DNA from 4 places in the Enterobacter roggenkampii genome. Region 1 is predicted to be linked to each of the others. Evidence: predicted binding sites of a transcription regulator. Region 1 holds the regulator's gene; each other region holds the start of a gene.
The links. Region 1 encodes LexA, which represses DNA repair genes until DNA is damaged. Its sites were predicted from a motif close to TNCTGTATGTACATACAGNA; they were not measured.
Positions count from the first base shown of each region.

Region 2: a site for LexA is predicted at 2,040-2,059, ahead of sulA (SOS-induced cell division inhibitor SulA). Genes of this name have one in related genera too.
Region 3: a site for LexA is predicted at 2,635-2,654, ahead of mutH (DNA mismatch repair endonuclease MutH). Genes of this name have one in related genera too.
Region 4: a site for LexA is predicted at 1,997-2,016, ahead of sbmC (DNA gyrase inhibitor SbmC). Genes of this name have one in related genera too.

Region 1 is NZ_CP017184.1:318,561-323,895, forward strand. Features, by position in the region: gene plsB (glycerol-3-phosphate 1-O-acyltransferase PlsB) at 1-998, opposite strand, end outside; gene BFV67_RS01450 (diacylglycerol kinase) at 1,153-1,521, shown strand; gene lexA (transcriptional repressor LexA) at 1,630-2,238, shown strand; gene dinF (MATE family efflux transporter DinF) at 2,302-3,639, shown strand; gene BFV67_RS01465 (CsbD family protein) at 3,760-3,969, shown strand; gene zur (zinc uptake transcriptional repressor Zur) at 4,039-4,551, opposite strand; gene BFV67_RS01475 (cupin domain-containing protein) at 4,667-5,155, shown strand; gene BFV67_RS01480 (conjugal transfer protein TraF) at 5,328-5,335, shown strand, end outside.
Region 2 is NZ_CP017184.1:1,611,356-1,616,690, reverse strand. Features, by position in the region: gene yccS (YccS family putative transporter) at 1-1,279, shown strand, start outside; gene BFV67_RS07405 (TfoX/Sxy family DNA transformation protein) at 1,236-1,862, opposite strand; gene sulA (SOS-induced cell division inhibitor SulA) at 2,080-2,589, shown strand; gene ompA (porin OmpA) at 2,944-3,999, shown strand; gene matP (macrodomain Ter protein MatP) at 4,064-4,516, opposite strand; gene BFV67_RS07385 (AAA family ATPase) at 4,703-5,335, shown strand, end outside.
Region 3 is NZ_CP017184.1:3,800,971-3,806,305, reverse strand. Features, by position in the region: gene lplT (lysophospholipid transporter LplT) at 1-101, shown strand, start outside; gene BFV67_RS17810 (NADP(H)-dependent aldo-keto reductase) at 194-1,234, opposite strand; gene BFV67_RS17805 (YgdI/YgdR family lipoprotein) at 1,366-1,584, opposite strand; gene mutH (DNA mismatch repair endonuclease MutH) at 1,713-2,405, opposite strand; gene rppH (RNA pyrophosphohydrolase) at 3,089-3,619, shown strand; gene ptsP (phosphoenolpyruvate--protein phosphotransferase) at 3,632-5,335, shown strand, end outside.
Region 4 is NZ_CP017184.1:2,973,336-2,978,670, reverse strand. Features, by position in the region: gene sbcB (exodeoxyribonuclease I) at 1-547, opposite strand, end outside; gene dacD (serine-type D-Ala-D-Ala carboxypeptidase DacD) at 746-1,912, shown strand; gene sbmC (DNA gyrase inhibitor SbmC) at 2,032-2,505, shown strand; gene BFV67_RS14030 (FUSC family protein) at 2,598-3,656, shown strand; gene BFV67_RS14025 (DUF496 family protein) at 3,815-4,150, shown strand; gene BFV67_RS14020 (gamma-glutamylcyclotransferase family protein) at 4,198-4,533, opposite strand; tRNA gene BFV67_RS14015 (tRNA-Asn) at 4,587-4,662, opposite strand; gene emmdR (multidrug efflux MATE transporter EmmdR) at 4,825-5,335, shown strand, end outside.

The DNA of each region.
Region 1 (5,335 bases):
ATACCGGCTGCGATGTGCGGTGGCACCAGCCCCTGGTGATAGAGCACGTAGGAAAGGAGCAGGTAGTCCATGTGGCTGCGGTGGCAGGGGACATAGACAATCTCATGGCCATCGTGCGCCAGCTGACGCACGCGCTCGGCGTTATGGACGTTGATGCCCTGATACAGGCGGTTCCAGGTAAAGCCGAGAATACGATCGGACAGGCGAATCATCTCGTAAGAGAAGTTCGCTGCGATCTCTTCCATCAGCGCAATGGCGTTCTGCTGAGCTTTCTCATGCGAAATTTTCTTGCTGCGCGCTTCGTCTTCAACGGCGCGGGCGATCGCTTTTGAAGCCAACAGCTTGTTGAACAGATCCTGACGCGCCGGGAGGCGTGGCCCTACGGCCGCCAGGCGCTGACGAGCGAAGTGCATACGCGCCACGCGCGCCAGTTTTTGCGCGATGATCTTGTCGGTGCCGTGCTCGTCCGCCATGCGACGCAGCGAAACGGAAGGGGAGAAACGCACAAAGCTGTCGCGTCCCAGCCAGGAGACCGCGAAGAACTTCTGGATGCCGTTAAGCATGCGCAGCGGCGGATTCTCTTCGCCTTTTTCACGACCCGGACGACGACCAAACATCACCGATACCGGCACCATCTGCACATCCAGCTCGGGGTTGCTGCGGTGCAGGTCGAGATAGTCATGGAACAGCTTGATGGACTCTTCTTTCGGCGTGTAATAGGTAAATACGCGCGGCCCGCCGTGGATGAAGACGTAGCGCGGCAGCAGCGTACCGTCAACTTCCAGCGGTTCAAGCGGGTCAGGTAAGTCATGCGCCAGACACTGGGCGCGAAGCGTCAGTAAGTCTGCCTTCGAGTTATAAGGCAAAACGTACATAATAGGGCGCGACGTATCGAGCCCCAGTTCCAGCGCGGGTTCTGCTGGGATAGACTTGCTTTTTACCAGGATGCTTAATGGTAAATTAAGTAATTTGTAGTAAATTCGTGGCCAGCCGGACATAAACGATGTAAAGCCTCTGGTTAATAATGCAATTGCGGCGCAAGGATAACAGAAAGCGCGCAAAATTTCTGTTGTTACCCGTCATACTTCAGGCTGTAGCGAAACGCGCTCCGCCTCATGTTAATGACGCTCTTTTTTAAAAAAGGTTCTTTTAATGGCCAATAATACCACTGGGTTAACGCGTATCATCAAAGCCGCCGGCTATTCATGGAAAGGTTTCCGTGCCGCATGGGTCAACGAAGCCGCTTTTCGCCAGGAGGGCGTCGCCGCAATCATCGCGGTGATCGTCGCCTGTTTCCTTGATGTTGATGCGATTACCCGCGTACTGCTTATCGGTTCCGTACTTCTGGTGATGATAGTGGAAATTCTTAATAGCGCTATTGAGGCCGTTGTTGATCGCATTGGTTCCGATTTCCATGAGCTTTCTGGCCGTGCAAAAGACATGGGCTCTGCTGCCGTGTTGCTGGCGATTATCACTGCCGTTATCACCTGGGTCACCCTGCTTTGGTCACATTTCCTATGAGCCTCGAGGAATAATTAAGTCCCTGGTTTTTTGTGCAGTTTTTGGTTCCAAAATCGCCTTTGACTGTATATACTCACAGCATAACTGTATATACACCCAGGGGGCGGAATGAAAGCGTTAACGACCAGGCAGCAAGAGGTGTTTGATCTCATTCGGGATCATATCGGCCAGACGGGTATGCCACCCACGCGTGCGGAAATCGCGCAGCGTCTGGGCTTCCGTTCTCCGAATGCTGCCGAGGAACACCTGAAAGCGCTGGCGCGTAAGGGTGTGATTGAGATTGTGTCAGGCGCGTCGCGTGGTATCCGCCTGCTGGTGGAAGAAGAGACGGGCATTCCGCTGATAGGGCGTGTTGCTGCAGGTGAGCCGCTGCTGGCACAACAGCATATTGAAGGTCACTACCAGGTCGATCCCGGCATGTTCAAACCGAGCGCTGATTTCCTGCTGCGCGTCAGCGGCATGTCGATGAAAGACATCGGCATTCTTGATGGCGATCTGCTTGCGGTGCATAAAACCCAGGACGTGCGAAACGGCCAGGTCGTGGTCGCACGCATTGATGACGAAGTGACCGTTAAGCGTCTGAAAAAGCAGGGTAACACTGTTCAGTTGCTGCCCGAAAACAGCGAGTTCACCCCGATTGTGGTCGACCTCCGCGAACAGAGCTTCTCTATTGAAGGTCTGGCGGTAGGCGTGATTCGCAACGGTGAATGGCTGTAATCTCTTCCTGACAGGCTATGGCACCGCTGTAGCCTGATTCATTCCCCACTCCCGGTATCTTTCATGTCACTGCTGACGGCATCCGATAAGGCATTGTGGCGTCTTGCTCTGCCGATGATTTTCTCCAATATTACCGTGCCCTTGCTGGGGCTGGTTGATACTGCCGTTATAGGCCATCTTGATTCACCGGTTTATCTTGGCGGCGTGGCGATTGGCGCGACGGCAACCAGCTTCCTGTTTATGCTGCTGCTCTTTTTGCGCATGAGTACCACCGGTCTTACCGCACAGGCTTATGGCGCGAAAGATCCGCTGCGTCTGGCGCGCGCACTGGTGCAGCCGCTGATCCTCGCGCTTGGCGCGGGTGCGTTAATCGTTGTATTGCGGGCCCCCCTGATCGATCTTGCGCTTCATATCGTCGGTGGCAGCGAAGCGGTACTGGCGCAGGCGCGACGGTTCCTGGAAATCCGCTGGCTCAGCGCACCCGCCTCGCTGGCAAACCTGGTTCTGCTGGGGTGGCTACTGGGCGTGCAGTACGCCCGCGCGCCCGTGATTTTGCTGGTGGTGGGTAACCTGCTCAACATTGTTCTGGACGTCTGGCTGGTCATGGGTCTGCATATGAACGTGCAGGGCGCGGCGCTGGCGACGGCGATTGCCGAATACGGGACCTTTATCATTGGCTTGTGGATGGTCCGGCGTGTGCTGGCCATGCGCGGGATCTCCCTGGCGCTGCTCAAAACCGCATGGCGCGGCAATATCCGTAAGCTGCTGGCGCTCAACCGTGACATCATGTTGCGCTCGCTTCTTCTTCAGCTCTGCTTCGGTGCGCTGACGGTTTTCGGGGCTCGACTGGGGCCGGAAATCGTTGCGGTGAATGCGGTATTGTTGACGCTTCTGACCTTTACCGCCTATGCGCTGGACGGATTTGCCTACGCGGTCGAAGCGCATTCCGGGCAGGCGTACGGCGCGCGCGAAAGCGGGCAGCTTCGGGAGGTGTGGCGGGCTGCCTGCCGTCAGTCGGGGCTGGTGGCGCTGGCCTTTGGTCTGGTTTACGCCTGCTTCGGTGAGCAAATCGTTGCATTGCTTACCTCTCTCCCTGCGCTGCGCGAGCTGGCGAGCCACTATCTCATCTGGCAAGTCGTCTTACCGGTGGTTGGCGTCTGGTGTTATCTGCTGGACGGCATGTTTATTGGGGCGACGCGCGGAGCCGAAATGCGCAACAGTATGGCTGTCGCGGCGGCCGGATTTGGCCTGACGCTGCTGACGCTCCCCTGGCTGGGTAATCATGGCCTGTGGCTGGCCCTGGCCGTCTTCCTCTCGCTGCGCGGGTTATCGCTGGCGTTTATCTGGCACCGGCACTGGCAAAACAATACCTGGTTTCCCTCGCGCTCCGATATATCGTGACGGTTAAAGATTCCGAATATGAAATTAACCACGGAATCCTTAACTACAATAATTATCACGTCCAGCAGAAAAGAACGTAACGGACGTTACGACCCGACGCTTAACGAAGAGGACACGATGATGAATAAAGACGAAATCGGCGGCAACTGGAAGCAGTTCAAAGGTAAAGCGAAAGAACAGTGGGGTAAGCTGACGGATGACGACATGACCGTCATCGAAGGTAAACGCGATCAGCTTGTCGGTAAAATCCAGGAGCGTTACGGCTACGCAAAAGACCAGGCGGAAAAAGAAGTGGGCGACTGGGAAAAACGCAACGACTACCGCTGGTAACCGGGCTACACCCGAAAGTATAAGGAAGTACACCCTGAGGGCGGCCATGAGCCGCCTTTTCTTTTGCCGCTAACGCGGCTTTTTCTTCACCAGGATAGAGTGGTCGTGCTGACACGCGTCCTGATGGCGACAGGCTTCCACCTCCACGCACGCGGAACAGAGCCCGTGCGCTTCAATCACGTTATGACGCAGGGCAAAGCCCATTTTCGCTGCCAGCGTATGCATAATATCTTCCACGCCTTCCGCAGCCTCTTCTTTCACCACGCCGCAGCGGTCACAGATAAACATCGCCGATGTGTGGGTGGGCTGATCGAACAGATGGCATAGCACATAGCTGTTGGTGGATTCCACCTTGTGCACGAACCCTTGTTCAAGCAGGAAATCCAGCGCGCGATAGACCGTCGGCGGCTTTGCCTGCGGCTCGCTTTCGCGGAGTAGATCCAGCAGATCGTAGGCGCTGATGGCACCCTGCTGCAGGCTCATCAGACGTAATACTTCAAGGCGCTGCGGAGTCAGGCGCACATTGCGTTGCGCACACAGCTTTTCGGCCTGCGCTAACAGCTCTTTTGTGGACTTATCCATGTAGCACCCCGGATGTTATAGGACGGAAAACCTTCACTTTATCATGTTCTGCTAAAAACACCGAGATCCGCCAGTCTGTGCTATACCTGACCCATCGAAAACCGGGAGAACCAGAATGAAAAGACCTGACTGCATTCGACACTGGCGCGACGTGGAAGGCGCGGATGACTCGACCTACCCCGACAGCGATGAGCTGTTTTCCATTGGTGCTCCGCTGGCTCGCAAGCTTGGGCTCGGGCGTATTGGCATCCATCATGAGCGCCTGCCGCCTGGGCGCAGAACGTCCTATCCGCATGCGGAGAGCGACGAAGAAGAGTTTGTTTACGTGCTCGAAGGCTACCCTGAAGCCTGGATTAACGGCTACTTGTGGAAGCTGGAGCCTGGCGACAGCGTAGGTTTTCCCGCCGGAACCGGCATCTGTCATACCTTTATCAACAACACGGACGATGAGGTTCAGCTCCTGGTCGTTGGCGAGGCCAACAAGAAGCACAACCGTATCTACTACCCGCTCAACCCCGTGTATGCCGCCACGCGGGAAGATCGCTGGGTAGATCATCCCCCGCAGTTTTTTGGGCCGCATGATGGAAAACCTGGGAAAAAATAATTTCCTCTTCTATAAATATTGAGGGCCGTCACAAAATATAACAGGCCGTAAGGGAGTTTTACTTAGGGAAAGAAATAGCGGGTCTTTTACTACTTATTCACAGCAATAGTTCGTTCCTGTTTGGGTGATAACAGACAGGGGTTATTTCATAACAGACTATAACGGGCATACTGTGAAAAA
Region 2 (5,335 bases), 1.3 Mb from region 1:
CACGCCTTATCAGCATGACCCACGTTTTGAACGCGTCTTCAGCCATCTTGACGCGGCGCTCGACCGCGTTCAGGCCAGCGGAACGTCACCGGAACACATTAAAGCGCTGGGCTTTCTGCTGAACAACCTGCGGGCAATTGATGCACAGCTGGCGACCATTGAGTCCGAGCAGGCGATGGCGCTTCCGGGCAGTGAGGTCGACAATCAGCTTGCTGATGACAGCGTGCACAGTTTTAGCGATATGTGGCTTCGCCTGAGCCGCAACTTTACCCCGGAGTCGGCGCTCTTTCGCCACGCGGTGAGAATGTCGCTGGTGCTGTGCGTGGGTTATGCCTTTATCCAGATAACCGGGCTGCATCATGGCTACTGGATCCTGCTGACCAGCCTGTTCGTCTGCCAGCCGAACTATAACGCCACCCGACACCGTCTTGCGCTGCGCATTATCGGCACGCTGGTCGGCGTCGCAATCGGCCTGCCGGTGCTTTATTTCGTGCCTTCCGTCGAAGGGCAGCTGATTCTGATCGTGATCACCGGCGTGCTGTTTTTCGCGTTTCGCAACGTGCAGTACGCCCATGCCACCATGTTCATCACGCTGCTGGTGCTGCTCTGCTTTAATCTGCTGGGTGAAGGGTTTGAAGTCGCCCTGCCCCGCGTGATTGATACGCTGATTGGCTGCGCGATTGCCTGGGCCGCGGTCAGCTTTATCTGGCCGGACTGGCGTTTTCGCAATTTGCCGCGCGTGGTAGACAGGGCGATGAATGCCAACTGTCGTTACCTTGACGCTATTCTGGAGCAGTACCACCAGGGCCGCGATAACCGTCTGGCTTACCGGATAGCACGTCGCGACGCGCATAACAGTGATGCTGAACTGGCCTCCGTTGTCTCTAACATGTCAACGGAGCCGCGCGCCACGGCTGAGATTCGTGAGACAGCGTTCCGCCTGCTCTGCCTTAACCATACCTTCACCAGCTATATTTCGACGCTGGGGGCCCACCGCGAGAAGCTCACTAACCCGGCGGTTCTCAACCTCCTCGATGACGCCGTCTGCTATGTCGATGATGCGCTTCATCACCGCCCGGCCGATGAACCGCGCGTTCGACAGGCTCTGGATGAACTGGCTCAACGCATTGCGCATCTTGACCCGGGAAATGACAGCAAAGCGCCGCTGGTTCTTCAGCAGATAGGCCTGCTGATCGCTCTGCTGCCTGAAATTTGCCGGCTGCAACAGCACATCGCTACCTGGAGGAACGACTCTCCTGCGGCTCAGGCAGCGCATTAAACCACTCCGTCAGTTCCCGGCGGATACCTGCCGGGAGCGCCGCCTCATGCAGCCCTTCGATAGCCCCTTCCAGCGCAAAGAGCACTTTTATACTGAGTGCCTTATTCTTTGCCCGCATCTTCAGCCAGCTCACTCTGGCGCCCAGCGCCCGCAGCGTTTCTTCATTGGTGATACCGGCTTCAAAGAGCAAAACTTCAAGCTGAAAGGTCAGGTTCGGCAGATCCTTAAGACGGGTTCGTTGATGACGCCGGTAGCGCTCTTTCCTTGCCGCACTGAGTGCAAACGAGGAGAGCTGAAGCAACCGCTCCCTGTCCTGCCATAATCCGTCATCCACACGATAATAGTTGAGCAGCACCGGGCGGCCTCGCTTCATCAACGTCAAGAAGGAGGAAGCATTTTTTACACAGTATTTTGCACTCTCTTCACACGCGCGAAGGTAAAGTTCGCCATCGGACACCATGGCAAAGACCGCATCATCGACCGCCAGGGTGTAACCGCCAAACAGCGCGCGATGATGAATCTCGCCCAACGGAGAGAGGTATTCCTGGGATTTATAAATCCGTTCATAAGATATCTTTTTCATGATATTTCCCTTCAAAATCATAGGCTAACAACGAAATTTCTTACTAGCGGATCCGTTAGCAGGAAAATAGGCAACTTATCGTCGTTGAGCAAGATGATTTTTCGAGGGGCATCAAGATTGAATGAATTTTGCGAGTCGCTTTCCGAAAATGAGGTTGATCTTTGGGCATACAGGGGTTACTGTATATCCATACAGTAACTACAGGGCTGGAATGAATATGCACACTTCAGGCTATGCAAATCGCGCAACCTCTCTCTCTTCTGCCGCAGGCAATGTCGCGCAGAATTCCGTCGAGCGTGTTTCCACAGGGCTTATCAGTGAAGTGGTTTATCGTGAAGACCAGCCCTTGTTAACGCAACTTCTTTTACTGCCATTATTACAACAGCTCGGTCAGCAATCACGCTGGCAGCTTTGGCTCACGCCTCAGCAAAAGCTGAGTCGCGAGTGGGTTCAATCCGCAGGCCTTCCGCTGACCAAGGTCATGCAGATTAATCAACTTTCGCCTTGCGATACCGTTGAGTCGATGATCCGCGCGTTACGCACAGGAAATTACAGCGTGGTGATTGGTTGGTTACCGGAAGAATTGACGGAAGAGGAACATTTCCGACTGACTGAAGCCGCTGAAGAAGGGAATGCGATCGGGTTCATTATGCGTCCGGTTCGATCGGATTCTTACCGCAGAGGACAACTTTCAGGGCTAAAAATTCACTCAAATTTGTATCATTGAGTGAAATTAAGATTTTTCCTGGAATTTTTTTTGACCGCAAGATGGGATTTTAGTTCCCGGCCTTAAAATTGCGGCAAGGCTTGTCTGGTGCGGTTCTCCTTAATTTTATTGCACAAAATTCGTTCAAAAAATGTTAAATAATCGGTATACGGAACTTTTTTTTTCATATGCCTGACGGACTTCACACTTGTAAGTTTTCAGCTACGTTGTAGACTTTACATCGCCAGGGGTGCTCGGCCTAAGCCGAAGATATCGGTAGATTTATATTTGACCACGCCCCCCGGTGAAGGATTTAACCGTGATTCTCTCTTGAGACTTTCATGGCGAATTTTGGATGATAACGAGGCGCAAAAAATGAAAAAGACAGCTATCGCGATTGCAGTGGCACTGGCTGGCTTCGCTACCGTAGCGCAGGCCGCTCCGAAAGATAATACCTGGTATGCAGGTGGTAAACTGGGCTGGTCTCAGTTCCACGACACCGGCTGGTACAACAGCAGCCTGAACAATGATGGCCCAACTCACGAGAGCCAGCTTGGTGCAGGTGCGTTCGGTGGCTATCAGGTTAACCCGTATGTTGGTTTTGAAATGGGTTACGACTGGTTAGGTCGTATGCCATACAAAGGCGACACCGTAAACGGCGCTTTCAAAGCACAGGGCGTTCAGCTGACCGCTAAACTGGGTTACCCAGTAACTGACGATCTGGACGTGTACACCCGTCTGGGCGGCATGGTATGGCGCGCTGACTCCAGCAACAGCATCGCTGGCGACGACCATGACACCGGTGTTTCCCCAGTATTCGCTGGTGGCGTTGAGTGGGCTATGACCCGTGACATCGCTACCCGTCTGGAATACCAGTGGGTTAACAACATCGGCGACGGCAACACCGTTGGTGTTCGTCCAGACAACGGCATGCTGAGCGTAGGTGTTTCCTACCGTTTCGGCCAGCAGGAAGAAGCAGCACCAGTTGTTGCTCCAGCGCCGGCTCCAGCTCCAGAAGTACAGACCAAGCACTTCACTCTGAAGTCTGACGTTCTGTTCAACTTCAACAAAGCGACTCTGAAACCAGAAGGCCAGCAGGCACTGGATCAGCTGTACACCCAGCTGAGCAACCTGGATCCTAAAGACGGTTCTGTAGTGGTTCTGGGCTTCACCGACCGTATCGGTTCTGACGCTTACAACCAGAAACTGTCTGAGAAACGTGCTCAGTCTGTTGTTGATTACCTGATCTCTAAAGGTATCCCAGCTAACAAGATCTCCCCACGTGGTATGGGCGAAGCTAACCCAGTTACTGGCAACACCTGTGACAACGTGAAAGCTCGCGCTGCACTGATCGACTGCCTGGCTCCAGATCGTCGCGTAGAGATCGAAGTTAAAGGCATCAAAGACGTTGTAACTCAGCCAGCGGCATAAGTTATCGTCTTATAAAAAAACCCCGCAATGCGGGGTTTTTTATTGTCTGAAGAAAAGTAAAAAACTACTTTTTACCCAACAGCGCCTGAAGGTCATTCTTCAGTGTCGACATCTGGTTGGCGTACTTCTCTTTATGTTCTGCATCCTCAATCAACTGCACGATGGTTTCCGACAGCGTTTTACCCCGTCGTTGTGCCAGCCCGGCCAGGCGCTGCCAGACAACAAATTCCAGGTCGATTGATTTTTTGCGAGTGTGCTGGTGCTCAGCATTAAAATGCCGTTTGCGTCGCGCGCGGATAGTTTGCTTCATCCGGTTTAACAACGCAGGATTAATGTGTTTCTCAATCCAGCCGTTGACCTGTACCGGTTCGTTTTCGAGGGTCAGCAAAATATCCACGGCTTCTTGCGCAGCGCTGGCTTCGATGTAGCAGGTGATCAGCTCCCCTTCACGGTGCTTTTTGACCAGGTACTTCCATTTCCAGCCGCTTTCGAGATTTTCCAGTTGTTGATATTTCATTGCGATCTCAGTGTTACCACGTAACTCTGTTCAGAATATCAGTTTTTTAGCAATCTGCTGAAAAGAAATCATATCCTGTGAGTGAATGCAGCCAATCACCCTGTCGAAATCCCCAATCCTGCTTGGGTAGAGCCCCCCGCTTACGGTATACTCCACGCTTTTACATCTGACTAAAAAACATCAACTTTGACCATTACGAAACTTGCATGGCGTGACCTTGTTCCGGATACCGAAAGTTATCAGGAACTGTTTGCACAGCCAGATCTCGCAAAAGAACACGAATTCATCCTTAGCGATACGCAGCCCCGTTTGCATTATGCGCTGGAGCAGGTATTAAGCCCCTGGGCAACTGCGCCTTTCATGCTGCTCAAAGCCCCGGAAGAAGCGGAATACCTGACGTTGTTCGGGGATGCCGTGCGTCAGCTAAAGCCGGAAGCGAACGCCGTTTTTGGCGGCCAGTATCGTATCGCTGGACATGATGTTACTTTCGAACCGGCGGCGCAGGCCGACGGCCTTTTTGCCGCTAAGGGCGAGGTGATTACCGCGAACTGGGTCGAGGCTGAACAACTCTTTGGTTGTCTGCGCCAGTTTAACGGCGAGCTTTCGCTGCAGCCTGGGCTGGTACATCGCGCAAATGGCGGTGTCCTGATCATCTCGCTGCGTACCCTGCTCTCGCAGCCGCTGCTGTGGATGCGTCTGAAAACCATCGTGCATCAGCAGCGTTTCGACTGGGTCGGCTACGATGAGTCTCGTCCTCTGCCTGTCTCGGTTCCGTCTATGCCGCTGTCATTAACCGTCGTGCTAACGGGCGACCGTGAA
Region 3 (5,335 bases), 1.3 Mb from region 1:
CGGTAAAAGTGGGTGTGCCGGTGGTGGGGATTGGCGTCGGGTTTGGCGGGCTGTTTGCGATTGCGATTGCTGCATTATGGCTCTGGCAACGTCGCCGTTGATATATAGCCGGGTGGCGGCTTCGCCTTACCCGGCCTGGGTTTGCGCACCTGCAGGCCCGGTAAGCGTAGCGCCACCGGGCAAAAGTATCAGGCTACGGTGCTGGATAAGTATAAACCTGATGCACCGCTTCAATCTCCGCTAGCACCTCTTCACTCAGGTTCAGATGGAAACTCTCAATATTGGTTTTCAGCTGTTCCATGGTGGTTGCGCCCAGCAGGGTGCTGGCAACAAACGGCTGACGACGCACGAAGGCCAGCGCCATCTGCGCAGGGTCAAGACCGTGACGCTTCGCGATATCCACATAGGCGGCAACGGCTTTCTGCGTCTGCTCGCCGCTGTAGCGGGTAAAGCGGCTAAAGAGGGTATTACGCGCACCGGCCGGTTTCGCACCGTTCAGGTATTTCCCCGTCAGCGTGCCGAAGCCGAGACAGGAGTAGGCGAGCAGCTCCACCTCTTCATACTGCGTCACTTCGGCCAGACCCACTTCATAGCTGCGGTTAAGCAGGCTGTACGGGTTCTGAATAGTCACGATACGCGGCAGATCGTGCTTATCCGCCAGGTGCAGATAGCGCATGACCCCAAAGGCCGTTTCGTTAGAGACACCAATGTAGCGGATTTTTCCCGCACGCTGGCATTCGGTCAGCGCTTCCAGCGTTTCCAGCAGCGTTACGGTGGGGGCGCTCTCATTCCAGCTGTAGCCGAGCTTACCAAAGCAGTTGGTAGGCCGCTGCGGCCAGTGCACCTGGTAGAGGTCGAGATAGTCGGTTTGCAGACGCTTGAGGCTGGCGTCCAGCGCGGCGCGGATATTTTTGCGATCGAGGATCTGGTTCGGGCGGATCCCGGTATCGTTGTTGCGCGCGGGGCCACTGACTTTGGAGGCAATCACCAGCTTTTCACGGTTGCCGCGTTTTGCCAGCCAGTTACCGACGTAGGTTTCGGTAAGTCCCTGCGTCTCAGGACGTGGCGGTACAGGGTACATCTCTGCGACATCAATCAGGTTAATGCCCTGGCTGACGGCGTAATCGAGTTGTGCATGGGCATCGGCTTCGCTGTTTTGTTCACCAAATGTCATCGTGCCCAACCCCAGTTGGCTAATTTCCAGAGCGCTGTGGGGGATACGGTGATAATGCATAGCCGGCTTCCTCAGTAGACTTATAGACCGCGTCAGGCCGTGCCCGACAAAGGAATATAAACATGGCAGAGGGGAAGCAAAAGGGGAAGAAAAAAATCAAAAAGGCCAGCAAGCGACTGACCTCTCTCTGTTTATCGCTCGATAATTTGCGAGACTTCGTCGCGATTGATCTGCATTTTATTGCCTTCCTGGTCGCGGTAGCTGACCAGACCGGTATCATCGTCGACTTCGGGTTTGCCGTCGGTCAGGATCATTCGACCATCTTTTGTCGCCATGACGTAATCGCTGCTACAGCCCGATACAGCAAACGCTAAACCGACTGCTGACACTAACACTGCCCATTTTTTCATCGTTATCGTCCTCATCTGGCTTGTATCAAATCATAATCTAGTATTAACCCGATATGGCGACTTGAGGAAGCGGTAAAATCTTAAAAAGCAGTCGATTATGTTCGAGAGCTCTCAAAATAAGTAAAAAACTATGTTTTCAACAGGAAATGACGTGCGAGTAGTGCACCGGTGAAATTCTTTTTGAGATAAAAACCGCGCGGCAACGTCAGGATAGGCTCGCCCTGCGCGCCGATTGCCTCGGTAAGTGCTTTACTGTTGGCCGCTTTCGGACGCAGCTGTAATACTTCTCCGTGTCGGGCGGTGATACGCTCTACCTGCCCAAGCACAATCATGTCCATCAGTTCCTCCCAGTCCAGACGCAGCTGATGCTCCTCATCCTCGTCAGGGCTCCAGAGCAGCGGCGCGCCAACGCGTCGGTCGGCCAGGGGGATCTGACGCTCACCCTCAACCGGTACCCACAGTACGCGCTTCAGCTTATGGCGAACGTGGCTGGTTTCCCAGGTTACGCCGGTATTGCCGGTTAATGGCGCAACGCAGACGAAGGTGGTCTCAAGCGGCTTGCCCTGGCGGTCTACAGGGATGGTTTTTAACTCCACGCCAAGGGCTGCAAAATCCTGCTCGGGTTTGCTCCCTGCGCTGGCACCCAGCCACAGCTCCAGCAGCATACCGATCCAGCCTTTATCCCGCTTCAGATCCTTTGGGATCGGAAGCCCGGCCATTGCCGCCAGCTCGCCAAGCGAAAAGCCAGCCAGACGCTGTGCCTGCAGTAGCAACTGGCTCTCGCTGGACGGCGGTGAGAGCAAGGGTGTAAGCGGGTGCATGACGGTAACCTTTTGATTAAAAAATAAACGAAGAAATTGTCCCCTGTGGATAGAGTTTAACTATTTCTGTACCAATATGACATCTCTATGATTTATAGGATTTTTTATTGGTCTGAAATCGTTCCGCCTGGGTGAGAAAACCGGTTGTTCAAATCTGGTCACTGACAATGAACAGGATCTTACACCATGTTATCCACAGAAAAATGGGATAACTGGGCATAACCCTGACTACTGTTTCCATTTACAGCCTTGACGTGCGATGAAAATCGAATTTTCAAACAAATTGTGACTAAGTTATTGGCACAATCTGTGGATAAAACCGACGCTGTTCGATCTTTCATCAGTGCGACGATACCTGATGTGACGATCGTCACGCTAATCAGTTTTTTGTTTATGTAAATACGTATAACTATATGAAAATAATCATATTAATTAGGTGGGGTATAAAAGGGTCTTTCGCGGCGCTTGAGGTTGTTCATCGGTAATCAGACACTTCTTCACAACTATATCCACAGAAAAGGTGAATAAAATTCCCTTTGCTGTCTCACTTCTGTTTATAACTCCGCACATATTTGTGAGTTATTCAATTGTTATTAGGTTGCAGGCCTGTAAGAGAGTGGTTTACCGCCTCCCTGTAGTGTGAAACAATCATTCATATATAAGGTTTAGTTTGGGGTAGTCCGGTGATTGATGACGATGGCTACCGCCCAAACGTAGGAATAGTAATTTGTAATCGTCAGGGCCAGGTGATGTGGGCCCGTCGATATGGTCAGCACTCCTGGCAGTTCCCGCAAGGCGGGATCAATCCTGGAGAGTCCCCAGAACAAGCGATGTACCGGGAGCTTTTTGAAGAGGTCGGTTTGAGCCGAAAAGATGTTCGCATCCTGGCTTCGACCCGCAACTGGTTGCGTTACAAGTTACCGAAACGTTTGGTGCGTTGGGACACAAAGCCGGTTTGTATCGGCCAGAAACAGAAGTGGTTTCTGTTGCAGTTGGTGGGCAACGATTCAGACATCAATATGCAAACCAGCAGTACGCCGGAGTTCGATGGCTGGCGCTGGGTGAGCTATTGGTATCCTGTTCGTCAGGTCGTGTCATTTAAGCGCGATGTTTACCGTAGGGTGATGAAAGAGTTTGCAAGTGTGGTGATGCAGCTTCAGGAGATCCCGCCTAAGCCGCAGAGCGCACCTGCCTGGCGACGTAAAAGAGGTTAAGCTACGCAAATCATGCTCACCCGCTTGCGAGAAATAGTCGAGAAGGTGGCCAGCGCGCCGCGTCTGAACGAGGCGCTGAATATTCTGGTCACCGACATCTGTCTTGCGATGGAGACCGAGGTCTGTTCGGTGTATCTGGCCGACCACGATCGGCGCTGCTATTACCTGATGGCGACCCGTGGTTTGAAAAAACCGCGTGGACGCACCGTAACGCTCGCATTTGATGAGGGTATCGTGGGTCTGGTTGGGCGACTGGCTGAACCCATTAACCTTGCTGACGCGCAAAAACACCCCAGCTTTAAATACATTCCTTCCGTAAAAGAAGAGCGCTTCCGCGCTTTCCTTGGCGTGCCGATTATCCAGCGTCGCCAGCTTCTCGGCGTGCTGGTTGTCCAGCAGCGTGAGCTACGTCAGTACGACGAAAGCGAGGAGTCATTCCTCGTCACGCTGGCCACGCAGATGGCGGCGATCCTTTCCCAGTCTCAGCTTGCCGCGCTCTTTGGCCAGTATCGCCATACGCGCATTCGTGCCCTTCCGGCCTCGCCAGGCGTGGCGATTGCTGAAGGCTGGATGGATGCCACGCTGCCGCTCATGGAGCAGGTTTACGAAGCCTCAACGCTTGATGAAGCGCTGGAGCGCGAGCGTCTTACCGCCGCGCTGGAAGAGGCCGCGAATGAATTTCGTCGCTACAGCAAGCGCTTTGCCGCAGGCGCGCAAAAAGAGACGGCGGCCATCTTTGACCTCTATTCGCACCTGCTTTCCGATGCGCGCCTGCGCCGTGAGCTTTTTGCGGAAGTGGATAAAGGCTCGGTCGCGGAGTGGGCGGTTAAGAAGGTCATCGAAAAATTTGCCGATCAATTTGCGGCACTGACCGACGGTTACCTGAAAGAGCGCGCAGGCGATCTGCGCGCCCTGGGGCAGCGCCTGCTGTTCCATCTTGATGACACCATTCAGGGGCCGAACGCCTGGCCAAAACGGTTTGTTCTGGTCGCCGATGAACTCTCAGCAACGACGCTGGCTGAACTGCCGCAGGACAGGCTGGCCGGTGTGGTGGTGCGCGATGGTGCCGCCAATTCACACGCCGCCATTATGGTGCGCGCGCTGGGTATCCCTACCGTAATGGGGGCGGACATTCAGCCGTCGGTACTTCATCGCCGTACGCTGGTGGTCGACGGCTATCGCGGTGAGCTGCTGGTCGATCCTGAGCCGGTTCTGCTCCAGGAATACCAGCGTCTTATCAGCGAAGAGAATGAATTAAGCAAGCTGGCGGAAGATGACGTTAACCTGCCCGCACAGCTTAAGAGCGGTGAGCGGATCAAAGTTATGCTCAACGCCGGTTTAAGCCCTGAGCATGAAGAGAAGCTGGGCAGCCGCATCGACGGCATTGGCCTGTACCGCACCGAAATCCCGTTCATGCTGCAGAGTGGCTTTCCCTCTGAAGAGGAGCAGGTGGCGCAGTATCAGGGCATGCTGCAGATGTTTAACGACAAACCTGTCACCCTGCGAACCCTGGACGTCGGGGCGGATAAACAGCTGCCCTATATGCCGATCAGCGAAGAAAACCCGTGCCTGGGCTGGCGTGGGATCCGCATTACGCTCGACCAGCCTGAGATCTTCCTGATCCAGGTGCGCGCGATGCTCCGCGCCAACGCGGCGACGGGCAATCTCAGCATCCTGCTGCCGATGGTCACCAGCATCGACGAGATCGACGAAGCG
Region 4 (5,335 bases), 2.1 Mb from region 1:
CATTGCTGTGCTCGATACCGTTGGCGCGCGTCAGGTGTTCCAGCCGGAAGCTTGTCAGACCTTCCTCATTTTCCGGCCAGTGAATGCCCTCAGGACGCAGGGCGTAGCAGGCGCGCATGATGTCGAGTAAATCCCAGCGTGAATTGCGGTTCTGCCAGCTCCAGGCGTAGGGATCGTAGAAGTTGCGATAGAAGATGTTGCGCGTCACTTCGTCATCGAAGCGGATGTTGTTGTAACCGACCACGCAGGTATTGGGAACGGTAAACAGGTCGTGGATGCGTCGGGCGAATTCTGCCTCGTTAACGCCTTTTTCCCGCGCTTCCTGCGGGGTGATCCCGGTGACCATGACCGCGCCGGGCTGCGGCAGGTAATCATCCGCCGGCTTGCAGTAAAAGACCTCAGGCTCGCCGATGATGTTGAATTCGTCGTCGGTACGGATGGCGGCAAACTGCGCCGGTCGGTCCAGCGCCGGATGCGTGCCAAAGGTTTCGTAGTCGTGGAACAAAAAAGTCGGGCGAGCGGCAGAGTCAGACACCAGTAATACCATCCTGTTAAAAAATGACGTCACTATGGTAAACGATCGTGCGGGTCAGACCGAATAAAAAGCACCGCCGCGTCGCAAATTTGCGCGCCAGCTTCAGAGAAAAATCTGCGTTCTGTCACATTTTTTTGCAATTAAGCCAGGTAACGACATCAGAACTCCCGTAAAAAGGTCATCGATTTTTAATGACCTGAGGATATACCGTTGAAACGCCGTCTGTTTATTGCTGTTTCTTTACTCGCTTCGAGTGTCTCATCTGCTTTTGCGGCCGAACCACTGGATTTTTCGCCGCAGCCTCCGGCCATTCAGGCTGGCTCCTGGGTGCTGATGGATTACACGACTGGTCAGATTTTAACGGCGGGCAACGAACATCAACAACGTAATCCGGCGAGCCTGACCAAGCTGATGACGGGTTATGTGGTGGATCGGGCCATTGATAGCCACCGCATTACCCCGGATGACATCGTCACCGTAGGGCGTGATGCCTGGGCAAAAGGGAACCCGGTGTTTGACGGTTCATCGCTGATGTTCCTGAAGGAGGGCGATCGCGTCACCGTGCGCGATCTGAGCCGCGGCCTGATTGTCGATTCCGGCAACGACGCCTGCGTGGCGCTCGCCGATCACGTGGCGGGCGGGCAGCCGCAGTTCGTGAAGATGATGAACGACTATGTGCAGAAGCTGAACCTGCGTGATACCCACTTCGAAACCGTCCACGGGCTGGACGCGCCGGGCCAGCATAGCTCGGCGTATGACCTGGCCGTTCTCTCCCGGGCCATTATCCACGGTGAGCCCGAGTTTTATCATATGTACAGCGAAAAGAGCCTGACATGGAACGGGATCACCCAGCAGAACCGTAACGGCCTGCTGTGGGATAAGACCATGAACGTAGACGGGCTGAAAACGGGGCATACCTCGGGGGCCGGCTTTAACCTGATTGCATCCGCTGTTGACGGTCAGCGTCGTTTGATTGCCGTTGTAATGGGAGCGGACAGCCCGAAAGGGCGTGAGGACCAGGCCCGAAAACTGCTGCACTGGGGGCAGCAGAATTTCGATACGGTGCAGATCCTGCATAACGGAAAAAAAGTGGGAACGGAGCGCATCTGGTACGGCGACAAGGAGCAGGTAAAACTGGGCACCGACCAGGACTTCTGGCTGGCCTTGCCGAAAGCGGAGGTGCCCAATATCAAAGCCAAATACGTGCTGGATAAAAAAGAGCTGGAAGCGCCGATTGCCGCGCATCAGCGTGTCGGGGAGATCCAGCTTTACGATCGCGACAAGGTGGTAGCCCACTGGCCGCTGGTAACGCTGGAAGCCGTTGATAAAGGCGGCCTGTTCTCTCGTCTGAGCGATTATCTGCATCACACGCTTTAACCGCCGATGAGCAGACTGGCAGGGTTGCGAGTCTGCTCACATAATAAACACTCCTTGTTTGCTGATAATGATAATCCAGTTTTATAGTGTATAAATATACAGTGATAAGCGGAGGTAGCATGGACTACAGCATTACGCAGCAACAGAAACGTAAGATTGCCGGTTTTCATTTGGTCGGTCCGTGGGAACACACGGTAAAACAGGGCTTTGAACAGCTGGTCATGTGGGTCGACGGGCGTCACATTGAGCCGCTGGAGTGGGTGGCGGTCTACTACGATAACCCCGATGAGGTCCCGGCCGAAAAACTGCGCTGCGATACGGCCGTTACCGTACCGGACGATTTTGTGATCCCGGAAAACAGCGAAGGCGTCATGATGACGGAAATCGCGGGAGGGGATTATGCCGTGGCGACGGCGCGTGTGGAAAACTATGACTTTGCCACGCCGTGGTATCAGTTCTTCAATTCCCTGCTGCAGGACAATAAGTATCAAATGGCGCTCAAACCCTGCTTCGAGCGCTACCTGAATGACGGCAACGCGGACGGCTACTGGGATATTGAAATGTATATCGCGGTTGAGCACAAACCGGTTTAGGCCTGCTGAATAAAGGGTTTTTCAGCCGGGACCGTTCCGCCCGGCTGAAAACACAGTACAATTGTGATTTGCCGTGTAGCTGGAGAGCGGGTGTGCGTCCCGACAAATCATTAACCCCTTTTGAAATTCGATTGTATAAACACTACCGCGTGGTGCACGGGTGTCGCATCGCGCTGGCGTTCGTGTTGACGTTTGTCCTGGTCCGCTTGCTGGATGTTCCGGAAGGGACGTGGCCGCTGATCACGCTGGTGGTGGTGATGGGGCCCATCTCGTTTTGGGGCAACGTTGTCCCGCGCGCCTTCGAGCGTATTGGCGGGACCGTGTTAGGTTCGGCCCTGGGGCTAATCGCCCTGAAGCTGGAACTTATCTCGTTTCCGGTCATGCTGATATGGTGCGGTGCCGCCATGTTCCTGTGCGGCTGGCTGGCGTTGGGTAAGCGTCCTTATCAGGCGCTGCTGATTGGTATCACGCTTGCGGTGGTGGTCGGCGCACCCGCCGGGGATATGACCACGGCGCTGTGGCGAAGCGGGGATGTCATTCTGGGTTCACTGCTCGCCATGCTGTTTACCGGCATCTGGCCGCAGCGGGCTTTTCTGCACTGGCGTATCCAGATGGCCAACTATGTCACCGCGTTTAACCGCGTCTATCAGGCCGGTTTTTCCCCTAATCTGGTTGAACGCCCCCGGCTGGAAAAGCATCTGCAAACCATCCTCAACGACGTGGTCAAAATGCGCGGCCTGATCACGCCCGCCAGCAAAGAGACCCATATTCAGAAAGCGATTTTCGAAGCCATCCAGACGGTAAGCCGCAACCTGGTGTGCATGCTTGAACTGCAAATCAACGCGCACTGGGCCTCTCGTCCGAGCCATCTGTTGATGCTTAACGCGCAGACCCTCAAAGAGACCCAGCAGATGACGCAGCAAACGCTGTTGACCATCGCTCATGCGCTCTACGAAGGTAACCCGCAGCCGATACTAGCAAACAGCGAGCGGCTGAATGAGATCGTTGCGGAGCTGAAGCAGTTAATCAATGAGCGGCAGGGCGATAACGTGGCGGAAACGCCCATTCATGGCTATGTCTGGCTGAGTATGGAACTGGCGCGACAGCTTGAGCTGCTATCGCATCTGATTTGTCGGGCGCTGCGCAAATAAAACGCGGATGTGACGCCTGCTGCTTCGATTCAGCAGCAATTGGGGTTATGATAGGTTTAAACGATATACTCATTGTCATTCGCAGCCGCTGTCAGTAAGGTTATTGTTACAACGGTTGCTTTAACGAATCCGAATCTCACATTATCAGGGGTGTAAAAATGGAAACTACCAAGCCTTCGTTCCAGGATGTTCTGGAATTCGTCCGCCTGTTCCGCCGCAAAAACAAGCTGCAGCGTGAAATCCAGGACGTTGAGAAGAAGATCCGTGACAACCAGAAACGTGTTCTGCTGCTCGACAACCTGAGCGACTACATCAAGCCAGGCATGAGTGTTGAAGCTATTCAGGGCATCATCGCCAGCATGAAGAGCGACTATGAAGACCGTGTTGATGATTACATCATCAAAAACGCTGAACTGTCCAAAGAGCGTCGCGACATCTCTAAGAAGCTGAAAGTGATGGGCGAAATCAAAAACGGCGAAGCAAAAAGCGAGTAATCGCAGCGAATCGTGAAAAAGGCTCTCTGGTGACAGAGGGCCTTTTTTTATGACTCAGAACGTGGCTGTAGCTGATAAATCCAGGCTTGAACCTGCTTGCCTTCAGTGGTGGTCACCGTGACCTCAACCCGGTCATAGCCGTCTTCAAACTCATCCAGCATTTGCCAGTGTGCGGAAAGGTTATCAGAGATAAACAGATAGCCTTCGACGCGCGGTCCATCGGAGTGGAGGACAATCCCGGGAAAGTCTGCCGCCGCACCCCAGCCGCGTTCGTAGAACGTACCGGAGACGAAACCGGCCAGCCATTCACCGCCGATGTTTTCAAGGATATGCGCATTAGAATGGCCCGGACGCAGCGTGCCGTAGACAAACAGAGCGTTCATTTTCCCTCATCCGCAAAGCAAAAAGCCTGCTTTAAAAGCAGGCTTTTTAAATTTGGCTCCTCTGACTGGACTCGAACCAGTGACATACGGATTAACAGTCCGCCGTTCTACCGACTGAACTACAGAGGAATCGTTGTGGAGGCTTATCTTAGCGGCGAAAAAACTTTTGTCAAACCTGATCTTAGGGAAAATCGACTGATTGCTGATTCTGTCGTCAGTTTGTTGTAATTCCACACATCTTTTTTCAGGAAAATACTTTGCAGGATTAGCATTTCTCCCCCATCATTTGAAATGGAGTTTCAACTTTTCTCGCTAAGGTCCATTTTGAACGTCACTGCCTCCTTACGCCAGGCGATCGCGCGCACGCCATGGTATGCAAAACGTAAAAGCTATCGGGTTCTCTTCTGGCGTGAAATCACCCCTCTTGCTGTGCCTATCTTCCTGGAAAATACCTGCGTTCTGCTGATGGGGGTACTGAGCACCTTCCTGGTGAGCTGGCTGGGGAAAGAGGCGATGGCGGGGGTCGGGCTGGCGGACAGCTTTAACATGGTGGTGATGTCTTTTTTTGCTGCCATCGATCTCGGGACGACGGTGGTGGTGGCTTTTAGCCTCGGCAAGCTCGATCCCAAACGTGCGCGCGAGGCAGCCCGCCAGTCGCTGATGATCATGACTGTCTTTTCGATTGTTCTGGCGGCGGTGATTCACTATTTCGGTAAAGAGATTATCGACTTTGTCGCCGGGGAAGCCACGAACGAGGTTAAAGACCTGGCGCTGACCTATCTGGAGATGACCGTCATCAGCT